2 regions of the Limosilactobacillus secundus genome follow, and region 1 is predicted to be linked to the other one. Evidence: riboswitches for the same ligand, from Rfam matches in the RefSeq annotation. Region 1 holds a riboswitch; the other holds the start of a gene.
The links. A riboswitch is a leader RNA that binds a small molecule or an ion and turns the genes downstream of it on or off. The one in region 1 is predicted to bind thiamine pyrophosphate.

Region 1 (7,461 bases):
TTCTTACCTTACCCACCAATATGATGAGCAATATAACATCAAAAATGAACGTGGTCTGACAAGCAACGAGTATTATGATAAATTAGAGGAAAATGAACTGAAATATGCTGATCATGCCTATGCTGAAGTGATTGCAGATACGTTTAACGAATTTAAAAAAATTTTTGTCCCCCAATATCTTGCCACTCTTGATATTATGTCAACTAACATCGAGAAAATTCTCATCCAATATCCTCGTCTCCGCTTGCAGCTTAATCAAGTAATCGCAAATAATTTCAAGCTTGATGCCCATGGGAAAATGCACGTGATGGATGAACCGCTTCAAGATATCAAAAACAAGTATAACTACTACCGTGAAAACTTTAGTTAGGAGATTATAATGAAGCCTAAAATTACACCTGAAATGAAGCTAGGAACAAAAGAATTTGAAAATACTATGTTTATGCTCAATATAGCGCCTTATGAAGAAAATATTAACCGTTTTGCGTTTCAAGGTAACCTCATCCCAGAACGCCTAGACGAGGTTGCTTGGTTCTTACCAGTATACCTTTCAACTGATTTTAACCTCTTCTTTATTTTTGCTCCAAACGTCAATAATCGTTGGGCTATTAGTTGCTCACAAGTTCAGATTGAGAATAATAATCAAATTACAGCAATGAGTGAGACGGTTCCAACTGGCCTTGGCTTAAATGCAGTAAATGAATTGAGTCCTAGTTCCGCAATTGAATTGGTAGCTTATTTAAAAACACTCGAAGTAAATGGATTAGGTTACTTTGACGAAGAAGTTGGGAAAGAAGAAAATGTACGTCTTCAATAAATAATAGATTAGATAGCCGATTTTTATAAAAGGGGACTGTGACATAAGTTAAGTTACTTTTATAAAAAGCAAATACGCAGTACAACAATGGCCTCTAATGTCCGGCAAAACCGAACGTTAGAGGCCTATTGTTGCTTGCGGGGGCTCGAAAACGAAGTCACAAGTGACTTCTGTCTCGCTCCCCATCATCTACTAAATATCTGATACCAACAATATGTTTACAAAGCAATATTAATCTCTTAACACTAATAAAACAATTTACAATCTCATATATTTATTTCGAACTTTTATTAAAAAACCACCCATAAATTCAAATCATATGATGATTCGAATCCCTAATAACGCGCTTTATTATAAATAATCAAATAAAACAAGTATTCGCGAAGTGATTTTTGATGGAGCACCTTCAAATCCATCAAAAATCTTCCCTAATGAAATTTAGACATCTTTTTATCAACTATAAATAAAAATCAATTTAGAATGTAACCTTACCGAAAGTAATTTTGTTAATGTAGCGCTATTAATCATAAACTACTTTATATATTAAAACTAACAATCATTTTATACGCATATTACAAGTTATTTAGTACGGTCGAAGGAGTATTATGAACTGTATTCAAATACTCTAAATTTATTTTTGGGGTAAACGTATTATCATTTAAGAATGGAGTTAACATTTTAACTAAATTGATTATTTTATAGTATTCTTTAAGAATAAGTGATATCAAAAAGCCTATATCAATTCATTCTACCCGTAGGTTTTCTAATAAAAATACTTAGTAAAGATTAATCAACTCCTCTTAATTATTTTTAGTTTTTTTATTGCTTTTTCTACTCTCTTATCGCATAATGTGCTGTACATAGCTGTTTAAAACATTCATTTTTATATCCTATGATAATTATAATTCATTAATAAATTCAAAAAAATGATAGGCATCAACTTTTGAAATTTTAATAAAGGAATAATAGCTATGAAAAATAAAGATTATATACATCGTGTCCCACTATTTAATGATTTATCTAATGAGGGTAAAGAGTATCTTAAAAGTTTACTACATCATAAAGCTTTTAACAAAGGAGATCTTATTTTTTCACCGAATTCACAAGATGAGCTAATTATTGTTATTTTAGGTCAAATGAAAGTTTATAAGTTGAATAAAGATGGAAAAGAACATATTATCCGAATTATCGGCGCTGGAGATTACGGCGGAGAAAATTATTTGTTTGATCTGCAAAATACAACAGTTTATGGGATAGCTCTAACTAAGACTGAAGTATGCATTCTTTATAAAGCAGATTTTCACAAATTATTAAAAATAGACCATCAAGTTGGCCAAAATCTTTTAAAATTAAACGCTCAAAAATCAGTTGAATTGGAAAGACAAGCGGAATTACTATCTTTTTACCGCGTTGATATTAGATTAGCAGCCTATTTAGAAGACCTTTATAACGTTGCTTATAATGAAGAAGAAAATTCCATTACCCTCCCAATGTCATTAAAAAACCTTGCAAGTTATTTAGGGACTAGTGCTGAAAGTCTCTCCCGTTATTTTAGGGATTTTGAAACAAAGGACTGGATAGAACGACATCACAGAAAAATTATTATAAAACCAGCTTTTTGGGAGCAGTTTAAGTAGACCTTATTCCCAATAACATAATTTTAATAGCTATTTACATCCTGAATGTTGACATTAACTATAATTTGACATTGAAATAGAATGAATTTTGAAGAATTTTTGTCATTCAATTGATTTTAAGCTCTTCATAAGCAAAAAGATGGCGACATCGAGAACTTTTTCTCACGTCTCCATCTTTTTTATATTTCTTCTACTTGTTTATATAGCTTTGAGATCACTTTTGGTGGTAAATTACTATTTTCAAGAAAATCTAGCAACTCATCACGGTTAATTTTTCCCACTTGAATTCCACTAATAATCTCACTTGACAATTTAGGGGCTTCCAAATTAATTTCCATTTCAGACACTAGTTTAGCAATATTTTTGGTCCTTAACAATTCATAATTAGACCATCCCCGGTTCCATGGACGTCGGATATTTGTAGCAGTTAATGCTAAGATTTTAATCAATGGTTCATTAGCTTTATCCGGTTTAACACTCAGGCCGTGCTCCTCGTTTAAGAATGTAACAACCTTATTAATTGCATCATTTACGCTTGCTAATTCAAGCCCATAATCACTCATTTTTAATTGATAAAGTGATAAGAAAGCAGCGCCTTTAAGATCGTCTCCAGATAATCCATATTGGTTTGCAAGCAGTTCTTCTAATTCTTGTTGATAGTTGCTAATGTTTGTAAATGGATTAAAGTTGTTATCAACTAAGATTTCTTTTTCTGGAATATAGTATAGCAGTCCCTGCTGATGTTTATAAAATGAAGGAAGCCTATTCTCATCTTTAATAAGAAGTGGACTAAAAATGAAAATTTCAGGAGCAATATCAACATTCTTAAATTCTTCTTTAAAATCAATAATGCAGTATTCCATCGTCATTTCGTCGAATTTATTTTGAATATATTGCTCAAATCGTTCTTTATCAATTGTGGGATTTTGAGAATGAATAATTTGGTAAGCTTGTTGTGCAGAAATAAGACCATACAAAGCAATGAATGATTTAAGATATTCGTCAAGCATTTTATCAGTTTGTGGACCAAATACTGCTGGAAGCTTCTCTGATTCACTAAATAATGAAGCGAGAAAATCCCCTATTACTTGATCATTATCTTCATCAAGATCGACAGGGTCTTTTTGCGTATATACAATAATGTCATCGTATTCATTATCACTAAGGATATCTTGATTTTTCAAGTACTTTGCTAGTTTTTTCAACGAGGCCTTAATATTCGTTCGTTCTGTTTTTCCTACTCCGTGAAATTCCAGTTCATCAACACTAGTTTGAATATCAAGATTAAAAATAGTGCTCAAACGATAGGCGACCCATTCATTAAGATAAAATTGCAAGTTATCTCGATAACGGCGAATAGTTCTAGTACTAGAATTACGCTTAGCATCAGCAAGGAAAAGGTCTAAGAGTTGATTATTTGCATCTTGGATTTGTTGAATTGCATTATCAACACCATCGGCAGTAAGTTTTTCTCCATCTAACTGACTTAATCTTCTTAACTTATTAGTAATTTCTTTTAAGTACAATTCTTCTAAATTTACGTGTTTAATGTTAAAAGGTTGAGCCATTTCGATTATCTTAACCGTCTCGCCTTCACCAACATAAATTCTACCCTTTTGTTGTACCTTTTTAACCAATGATTGTGCTAAGTCTACTTCATTGACTACGGTTTTGGCTTGTGGCTTTATGACATCTTGATAAAAATTAGTTATAGTTTTTATTTGTAAAGGGTGAACTGTTTTACCGATTTGCCAATCCCCGCCTGTGGCTAAGTAATCTGTCAATGATTCGGCAGACAACCCTAATTCTTGCCAAATTATTGCTAGTTGTTTCTCAAAACGTTCTTTAATCGTTTGCTTATTTTTAGCATTTACGTCAAATAAGACGATTGCCATGGTGGTAGCATCATTTAAGAAAATTATGTTCTTCTTGCGTTTAGCAGTATAGTAAGTAGCATGCCACGAAAAAAGCGGATTAGCTAAGACCATGGCCATATTTTCTTCGCTCGTTGCTTGTTGATAAGTATTAAATAGCTTCTGTGCTCGCCTCTCAACGTTAATAAACACTTAGTTTCCCCCATCTCTTTTCGTAATCATTACATTTCCATCTTCTGGGTTTCCATAGACTTCATAAGCACCGTTCAACTTAATTTCTCGGTAGTCTTGTCCAGCATAATTCCCCTTAATCGTATATTTTCCATCTGGTAAGGTGCCAACAGGTTGGAAGAGCTCTGGCACTGGCTTTTTATCTGTGACGATAATCTCAAATTCGCCGTCTACTCCCCCGTTGCTAAATGTCAATTTTTGACTAGTATCATCGTTTATAATGACAACTTCAGCTTTATCAGTAGTTTGACGTATTTCTTCTTCCATTTCTAAATTCTCCTACTTTTTTATTTATTACATTTTACAATTATCATTCCCATTTTGCCAATTATCTTTATTGATATTCATAAAGAATAATTTGCGGTATACTATTAATAGACAATTTATTGCATTAGGGGTGCCCATAGTGCTGGGCTGAGATATGCAGTGATGCATGGACTCTAGAACCTGTAAGTTAACACTTGCGTAGGAAAATGCACCGGACTTTAATACTCAAAGTAGGTGTATCTCCTACCTTGAGTATTTTTTTATTTAAGGAGCTAATTTTATGGTACAACGTCAAATTAACTGGTCACTAATCGATCGGGTTCGTGCTAAAAATCCGATTGTCCTTAACCTGGCCAATTTAGTAACAATTGATAAAGTTGCCGATGCCGTTAGTGCTGTCGGAGCGTCGCCAATCATGTCTGTTGAGCCCACTGAAGCAGATGAAATGGTAACGCTGGCAAATGCCCTTTCTATCAATCTCGGAACAATTAATGAGCATCAGGCAACACAAATTAGGACGATTTTGCAAGCTGCCACGCCACTAAAGCCCCTCATTTTAGATCCAGTAGCGGTAAGTGCGGTTCCATCCCACTTAAAGTTTGCCCACTCATTGCTAAATGCTTTTCATTTTGATGTTATTCGTGGTAACGCCAGTGAAATTGCTGCTTTAGTAGAGGCTGACAATACTAGCCATGGAATCGACGCCGGTAAAGTTCCTAACCAGGTTCAAATTGCCGAAACGTGTGCTCGACGTTACCATTCGATTGTAGTCTTGACTGGTGAAACCGACATAATAACTGATGGGCAAGTTATCTATGAAAATCCCTTTTCTGCTGATATGTTAACGATGAATGTGGGTAGTGGCGACATGCTTTCTAGTATCATCGCTGCATTTTTAGGGGTCACTTCTAATACTTGGGATGCTTGTATTGTTGCAACGGTTTTGGTATCTGCCGCTGGAGTATTAGCTAACCGTTATTCAGTCGGACTAGGTTCGTGGCAAGTACAATTTTTTGACCAGCTTTCGATTATGGATACAAAAGCATTACTAGAATTCTTTGATGAAAGTGAGGAAGATTACCTTGATTAATGATTATCCCCAGGCCCTAACAATTGCTGGAACTGATAGTGGCGGTGGTGCCGGTATTCCAGCGGATATAAAGACGCTGCAAATGCGAGGAGTATATTCAGCAATGGTAGTCGTAGCAGTCACAGCTCAAAATACATTAGGAGTGCAAGATGTCCTGCCAATGCCTGAAAAATTAATTGATGAGCAATTTGCTTCAATTGCTGATGATTTAAAAATTAGGGCTTGTAAAACGGGGATGCTGGCTGATCCTATCCGTGTAAGAGCTGTCGTCCGAAATTTAAAGAAATATGATTTAGGCCCACTTATTGTCGATCCAGTCATGGTAGCAAAAGGGGGCGCAAAGTTACTTAGTGATGATGCAATTTCAATTGTAAGGGATGAACTTATCCCCCTCGCCTCGCTGGTTACGCCAAATATTCCAGAAGCTTGTGAGTTGACGGGAATCGCAATAAAGGATAAAAATGATATTAGAAAGGGTGCCCACGAATTACAAAAGCGCGGAGCAAAAAATATTCTCATAAAAGGTGGCCATGCAGAATCTTCAGACAAAGCTGATGATTATATTTTATTTGAAGATGGTAATGATATGTGGTTAACTGCGCCTCGTGTTAATACTAAAAATACTCACGGAACTGGTGATACAATTTCTGCATGTATTACTGCGGAAATTGCTAAGGGTCACTCCATGGAACAGGCGATTATGATTGGGAAGACATATGTTGAAAAGACGATTAGCAAGGGTATTAACGTTGGTCACGGTCATGGGCCACTTAATCACTGGGTTAAAATTGAAGGAGACGATCTAAAATGATGTTTGATCCAAAAATGTTACAAGTATACTTAGTTGGCGGAACACAAGATGTTCATAATGATGTTGTTAAATTTCTCGAAAAAGTGGAGCTAGCAATGAAAAGTGGTATCACTGCTTTCCAATATCGAGAAAAAGGAAATTCGAAGTTACGGCCTAATGAACGAGTAGACTTAGGACTAGAATTACGGACCTTATGTACGCGCTATGGAATCCCCTTGATTGTTGATGACGACTATGAATTGGCCCAGCAAATTAACGCTGATGGAGTTCACGTTGGTCAAAATGATACCAAAATTGAACAAGTATCTGTCGCGGTGGGTCATCAGATGTTCATCGGCTATTCTTGTAATACACCAGAACAAGTTGAACGTGCTAATGCAATGAACTTTGTTGATTACATTGGTTGTGGCCCTGTCTTCCCTACAAAATCAAAGCCGGACGCTGATACTGCTATTGGTATTAATCGCCTTGAACGTTTAAATATGATCAGTGAACGTCCTGTAGTAGCAATTGGGGGCATTAATGAAGAAAATATGAAAGTTGTTCATGACACTGGAGTTGCAGGACTAGCAGTTATTTCATTAGTATTTGATAGCAAGGATCTTGCAACAACTGTAAAGGAAATGAAGAATTTGTATAAATCATAACCACCCGTCAAACGGGTGGTTTGCACATCGGCTATAAGCCGATAATAAAAGCCGGCGTCTCAAGGCGCTGGCTTTCGCTTTGCTCAA
Region 2 (7,461 bases), on a different contig from region 1:
TTGGCCCCTTTAAAGCTGCTTGGGGAATCACTGGTGAGAAATTAGCTTTATGAATGAAGAAGACCCCAACTACAATAAAGATGATCAACGTAAGGATTTTAGCAGCGGCTGATACATTATTAACTAGTTTAACAAGGCCGCGACCAAAGAAATTAATAACCGCAAAGAGAACAATTAAGCCAAAAGCAGCGGCCCCATAAATAAGTGGTCGATTAAAGATTGGCAAGAAACTCTTGAGGGTAGTTAATAAGGCAACAATTTCCGCTGAAAGAGTACAACACCCTAAGAACCACGTAAAAATCCCTAACTCATAACCGGTAAATCGTCCGAACGCATGATAAGAATAAAGCCATGCTGCCCCTGAGCCGGTAAAACGACTAGAAAGATCGGCATAACATAGGGCGATCAACGAAACGGTTATTGCCGTACATAGCAAAACTGCTACAGCCGATAAGTTCATGTACCGATAGATAACAGATGGCAGTAAGAATGTTCCTGAGCCAATTACTCCATTAATCCCTAAAAAGTAAATCGAGATGAAAGATAGCTTTTTAGGTACTGATTTTTGATTACTGATAATGACCACCCCACATAAATTTTATAATTCCATTTATATTGTAGTCTTTTTCAAATAAAAGGTAAATTATCAGCTATTCTAATCTCAATCTTTTTCGAAATTGTTATACAATTAAGAACATACTTATATTTGATAAAGGATGAATAGAATGGCACAGAAGATTGAGAATTTTATTTTTGATATTGATGGCACTTTAATTGATACTATTGATATGTATATGCCAGCAATGATTGATACTTTAGCACAACATGGTCACCCAGTTGCGCCCGACAAAGTAGAACAAACTAAACATGACTTATTTGGTATTACTGGTCGAGATGCTCTTCGCTTGGCTGGAATTAGCGAAGATGAGATCCCGGCGATCCAACAAGACTGGTTTAAGCTAGCTTATCAACGGGCGGATCAGGCAAAAGTGATTGAAGGAATTCCAGAAATGCTTAATACCCTTGCCAATCGTGAAGATGCAAAGATCGCCATCGCCACTTCAAAGCTTGCTGACGAGTACCAAGAATATTTCGTTAACAAATATGACTTTGCAAGATTATTTAAAGTTGCCATTACGTCTGCGGATACTAAAAAGCATAAGCCAGCTCCAGATCCTATTTTAGCGGCGATGGATAAAATGGGAGCCGATCCGGCAACCACTGTTTATGTTGGGGACACAATCAATGATATGAAAGCCGCCCATGCAGCCGGTGCCAAGTTTGCAGGCGCCCTTTACTCTTCCGCAAATCCCGACAGTATTAAAGCTGCGGACTTCCCATTAATGAAGCCGGCTGATCTCTTAGAAATTTAAAACAAATAAGAAGTCTCTGATGTTTAGAATTCAAACGTTAGAGACTTCTTTTTAGTTTTTTCAATTATCTATTTTAAATTTCTAAGGCAGCATCGCAATCAAGCTTAAAAACTTATTATCCAACTGAAATAATGTGTTACAGTAGGGACATTTTTTCATTTAGTAATCCCCATTGAAGAGCTATGCATTGCCATTCGCTTATCGGGATAGAGTTTCTTAGCTAGGGCGGTTACCGCAGTGGGTGCTTCCCCAAAGCCAGCCGCAATCAACGCGACTTTCCCCGGATAGGTCACACCATCCCCGATCGCGTATACTCCTTCAATACTGGTCTCCATCATTGAATCAACTTTGATCAAGTTGCGCTCTGCTGCTAAGTCAAGGGACCACTGATTCAAGGCCGCATTATTAGAGGTAAAGCCATAGTTAACCACAATCTTATCCACATTCAATTGCGCTTCATCGTCACTACGCATCTTCTTAAGATCGAGCGTTACCGTCTCATCATCTTCTACCGTTAATGCGCGTGGTAAGAAAGGCGTATCCAGTTGGACAGATGATTGTTTAAGCTGAGTTACAGTATGCTCCAGGCCACGGAATTGGTCCCGCCGATGGACAAGGTGCACTTCCTTGGCAACCGGTTCAAGCATCAAAGCAATATCAATCGCGGAGTCTCCCCCACCAAGAATGGCAACCCGCTTGTCCGCATAATCAGCTTTATGGTTAACAAAATATGAAAGCTGCTTGCCTTCAATCTCGGCTGCTCTCTCCAAAGCAAGCTTACGGGGAGTAAACGCTCCGTTACCAAGAGCAATAATTACTGCTCGTGACCGGGATACCCGCTTAGCTGATTTGATGGCAAAGGTTCCATCATCTTCTTTGATGACGTCCTCAACAGTTTCGCCAAGGAATTGATCAATCGGTGCCACTGCCATTTGCTCATCTAGCTTAGCGATCAGGTCATGTCCAGTTACGCCTGGCATTCCTGCTACATCCCAAACTTGTTTTTCAGGATAGAGCGCCCCTACTTGCCCGCCAAGTTGCGGAAGGCTTTCAATTAGCTGGGCATCTAATTCATGAAGGCCGCAATAAAATGAAGCAAACATCCCTGCTGGGCCTCCACCAATAATTGTCACATCATAAATTTTCTCTGCCATTTCTCCTCTGATCCTTTCATTTCCATCTCTAGAAGTATTATATCATCTTTATTTTTGATAAAATTTCGTAAGCGGTCTCAAATTTTAATTGTAATTATTCCAAATTTAAATTAACATATTATATACAGAGATTGATTTTGCTTAAAATTGGAGGAATAAATACTATGGCAAAACGTAAAATGATTCTTGATTTAGATACTGGTGTTGATGACGCTTTAGCTATTGCCTATGCGCTCGCTGACCCAGAAGTTGATCTAATCGGAATTGTAAGTTCATACGGTAACAACCTATTAGATGTTTGTGCCGAAAACAGCCTTAAATTATTGGAATTATTAGGTCACACTGATATTCCAGTATTTAAGGGTCTTCCACATTCATGCACTACTGACCACTTTGATGTAATGCAAGTTTCAAAGGATATCCACGGTGATAACGGGATCGGTGATGTTGAATTACCGGCGCCAAGTCGGGCTCTTGAAGAACAATCCGGTGTTGATTTCTACATCGAAGCCGCTCACAAGTATGGCAAGGACTTAATCATCATCCCTACTGGTCCAATGACTAACTTAGCTGCTGCTTTGAAGAAGGATCCTGAAATTGCTGACTTGATTGGTAATGTCACATTCATGGGTGGGGCCTTAACTGTTGAAGGTAATGTTACTCCTGTCGCAGAAGCTAACATTAACCAAGATCCAAAAGCTGCTGATGAAGTAATGAAGTCCAACTTGCCACTTACGATGGTTGGTCTTGATGTTACTTTGCGGACTCTCCTTACTAAGAACGAAACAAAGCAATGGCGTGAATTAGGCACTGCTTCTGGTAAGGCATTTGCTGATATTACCGACTTCTACATCGACGCTTACTACAATCTTGATATTGATAAGCGTGGTTGTGCCCTCCATGATCCATTAGCTGTTGGTGTTGGGATTGACCCATCATTTGTTTCAACTATTAGCTTATTCATGAAGGTTGTTTACCAAGAAGGACCTTACTATGGTCGGACAATTGGTGACAACGCTAAGTTAAACGATCCTAACCCTAATGTTAAGGTTGCCGTTAACGTTGATAAAGAACGTTACCTCAAGGCCTTCATGGACCGCTTAAACAAGCTTTTCAAAGAAAACTAAATTTAATTAAGAGGCTGTTGAAAATAATTCTCCAGTCTCTTTTCATTTTACAATGCATTATTCTCCTGTTTTTCTTCGATAGTTGTTATAATAAAATTTGTAAAGGATTGTTTTTGATTTTACTAAGGAAGTGTCTTATCAATGGGTCGTTTAGACAATAAAGTTGCAATTATTACTGGTGGTTCTAAAGGAATTGGAGCCGCTGTCGCAAAGAAATTTATTGAAGAAGGCGCAAAGGTTGTTTTAACCGCTCGGAAGATGGACGAAGGACAAAAAGTCGCTGACCAACTAGGTGACAATGCGATCTTTATCCAACAAGACGTTGCTCGGAAAGGAGACTGGGACCGGGTAATTCGCCAAACTATCCAAGTCTTCGGAAAGCTCAATATTGTGGTTAATAACGCGGGAATTGCTGAATATGCCGATGTTGAAAAGACAAATGCTGAAATTTGGGATAAAACAATTGCTGTTAATCTCACTGGTACGATGTGGGGAACCAAGCTTGGTATTGAAGCAATGAAGAACAACGGTGAAAAGAATTCAATCATCAATATGTCATCCATTGAAGGGCTAATTGGTGATCCCGACCTCTTTGCCTACAATGCTTCTAAGGGTGGTGTTCGCCTCTTAACTAAGTCCGCTGCACTTGATTGTGCCCGGAAAGGCTATGACATCCGCGTAAATACAATTCATCCCGGTTATGTCTCAACTCCACTAGTTGATAATTTAGTCAAGGATGATCCAAAAGCTGAAGGCCACCTAGAAAGTCTTCATCCCCTTGGCCGTCTTGGAAAGCCAGAAGAGATTGCTAACCTTGCTTTATACCTTGCTTCAGACGAATCAAGCTTTAGTACTGGTTCAGAATTTGTCGCTGACGGTGGCTACACGGCTCAATAATATTTATAAAAAATAAAACTAAAAGGATCATTGCCAAACTAGGTGACAGTGATCCTTTTGTTTCACATTAAATTCCGAATAACCAATGAAACTGCCAAAATCAATGATCCAATACCGACAATTATTTGCATCAAACGGCCAGGTAGGTGACGAACAATAATTGGTCCTAAGTAGCCCCCGATTACATTTCCAATCATCAACGGAATAACATAATTCCAATAAATTGTCGTCTCAAGTGCGAACACTATCCAGGATGTTGTATTTGTAACCGTCATCGCAACATTTTTTAGCGCATTATTAACGGCGAAACTCTTTTGCCGATTAATCACTGTCAGCAAGGTTAGCATTAACACTCCGGCACCCGCATTAAAGAAGCCGGAATAAATCCCAACAATAAAAATACCAATGATTGATAAAAATTGGCCGATCCGTGATTTACCAAATAATTTACTATTTTCTGCCATCGTCCCCGTACTTTGCTTCGGGTGATGGGGAAACAACAAGATAATTCCGGCTATCGCAATGCATAATGGCACCAGTTCCGCAAACCACTTACTGGGGACAGCAAAGAGCAAAAAAGCCCCAATAACGGAACCAGCAAATACCAATGGCAGAATAATCCATAATTGTCGTCGATTATGCTCTAATTCCTTAAACGATGAAAAGACCGAACTATAATTACCAGTAATTGTCGAGAAAGCACTTGTTACATTTGCCATCACCGGTGGTAATCCTAATGCAAGCAGTGAAGGATATGAGACTAATGATGCTAAACCAGCAGCTGCACTAATAATCCCCGACAGAATCCCAATTCCTAGTAATAATAAAACAAAAACTACTCCACTCATTTTTAAACCATCCCCTTAAATGCTAGTATTAATTGTAACCCACTTTTCTAAGATAAGTAACCTAGTTAACGATTTGCATTCCGTTATAATATTAGCTATGATAATGGAAAACAAATCTGGGGTGCCAAACGGCTGAGATAATACCCATTGAACCTGCTCTGGTTAATACCAGCGAAGGGAGATTCAGTGATATTAACTTAATGATTAACTCCATGATTTTTTGTCATGGAGTTTTTTTACCCTTATATCTTAAGGAGTTTTATTATGACTAAACGTTCACTACATTTGCGTGACATTATTTTGCTTGCCCTAATTGGAATTATTTTTGGTGTAATTTATTTTGCGGCCGGTTTTGTCTATAACGGCTTAACTGTTCTGCTGACACCAATTGGTTATGGTCCAATGGCGAATGATTTAACAATGGGAATCTGGTGTATGGCTGGACCACTTGCCGGTTTCTTGCTACGGACACCAGGAGCGGCTTTCCTTGGTGAGTTTTTGGGAGCAGCCGTTGAAATGCTTCTCGGCGATCAGTGGGGAGCAGCGAACCTAATTTCTGGAGTGGTTCAAGGTATCGGATCTGAGCTAGGTTTTACTTTTACGCTCTATAAAATGTATAACTGGTTGACCCTGCTCATCTCATCCCTTACCCTTACATTTGTTACCTTTGGCTGGGATTGGTTCCGCAATGGTTATAGTCACTTCAGCGGACAAATGCTCATCATTATGCTCATTGCACGCTTCATTTCAATGTTTGTCTTCTCTGGAATTCTAGTTAAATTGATTACTAACCTTCTCCAACGAGCCCACTTAATCAAACGCTAAGACTATGAAAAATATACGATTTAAAGACCTTTCATTTAATTTTGATCAGCAACCAATTCTTAAAAATATCACCGCCGAATTTGCTGCCGGAAAGATTCACTTACTTACCGGGGTCTCTGGTAGCGGCAAATCCACCATTCTCAAGTTAGTCGCTGGGCTTTTGCCTAAATATGGCGGTGAAATAGTTACTGGAGCAGTCGATGTACCAACAGCTGCCCAAATCGGGATGGTATTCCAAGATCCGTTAATGCAATTTGCCCTCGATACGCCACGCCACGAATTAGAATTTACCCTCGAAAATTGCCAGGTACCAACTGACAAAATTCCAGAGCGTGTTAAAGAAGCTTTACGATTTGGTAAAGTTGACGATCTTGCTAACCGGTTAATCACAACTCTTTCCGGTGGGCAACAACAGCGCGTGGCTTTAGCAGCTACTACGGCAATGCAACCAAACGTGCTTTTATTAGACGAACCCTTTGCCAATATTGATGAAGAAAACCGGCAACTTATCCTCAAACAATTAGTCCGCCTCAACAGTGACTATCACACAACAATTATCATTACTGACCACGATTTGCATGGTTACGAGCAACTACATCCACTGGTTTGGCAATTAGCTAAGGGGCGTCTTACTCAACTTTCCAGTAAAAATAGTAGCCAACTTTTGACAGAGCGCGCTACTCCCCAAATTACCACTGCCCTTCCCCCGTCAACCTTGCCCGCAATTATCAAATTTGATGAATTAGCAATAAAACGCGATAATTATCCCTTACTTTTACCAACCAATTTAGGCATTGTTAAAAATAAAATAACTTTACTAACTGGACCAAATGGGATTGGTAAATCTACCCTTCTAAAGGCAATTGCCCGGCTTTTGAAATATGAGGGAATGATTGACTATGCGGGGGAAAGCATTCAAAAAATATCACCTGGGAAATATTACAAGCATCTGGGATTGATTTTCCAACATGCAAACGATCAATTCCTAAATGTAACCGTTGGCGAAGAACTGGCATTAGGCTTTAAAACTTGCCAGAACCCCTATTTTAATCAACAACAAGTCAACGAAGCATTAACAGCTCTTGGTTTGAACGGAAGAGAAGATCAAGTTGTTTATTCTTTGAGTGGTGGTCAAAAGAAAAAGCTGCAAATCTTGCTGATGTTAATGCGCGGACAAGAAACATTATTGCTTGACGAACCATTTACTGGTTTAGATCCGGCATCTTTAAAGACTGTC

Region 2: it holds a riboswitch for thiamine pyrophosphate, as region 1 does, so the genes downstream of both, LMB57_RS01815 (ECF transporter S component) here and thiM (hydroxyethylthiazole kinase) in region 1, are expected to answer to the same signal.

Annotation. Positions count from the first base shown of each region.
Region 1 covers NZ_JAJGUA010000045.1:40,310-47,770, forward strand. Annotated here, with positions in the region: gene LMB57_RS09285 (hypothetical protein) at 1-370, shown strand, start outside; gene LMB57_RS09290 (hypothetical protein) at 380-817, shown strand; gene LMB57_RS09295 (Crp/Fnr family transcriptional regulator) at 1,789-2,454, shown strand; gene LMB57_RS09300 (DUF6933 domain-containing protein) at 2,634-4,520, opposite strand; gene LMB57_RS09305 (hypothetical protein) at 4,521-4,826, opposite strand; TPP riboswitch at 4,943-5,048, shown strand; gene thiM (hydroxyethylthiazole kinase) at 5,107-5,916, shown strand; gene thiD (bifunctional hydroxymethylpyrimidine kinase/phosphomethylpyrimidine kinase) at 5,909-6,727, shown strand; gene thiE (thiamine phosphate synthase) at 6,724-7,374, shown strand.
Region 2 covers NZ_JAJGUA010000024.1:25,233-32,693, forward strand. Annotated here, with positions in the region: gene LMB57_RS01785 (APC family permease) at 1-586, opposite strand, end outside; gene LMB57_RS01790 (HAD family hydrolase) at 717-1,373, shown strand; gene LMB57_RS01795 (NAD(P)/FAD-dependent oxidoreductase) at 1,529-2,527, opposite strand; gene LMB57_RS01800 (nucleoside hydrolase) at 2,692-3,654, shown strand; gene LMB57_RS01805 (glucose 1-dehydrogenase) at 3,796-4,551, shown strand; gene LMB57_RS01810 (sulfite exporter TauE/SafE family protein) at 4,614-5,399, opposite strand; TPP riboswitch at 5,507-5,596, shown strand; gene LMB57_RS01815 (ECF transporter S component) at 5,664-6,224, shown strand; gene LMB57_RS01820 (ATP-binding cassette domain-containing protein) at 6,229-7,461, shown strand, end outside.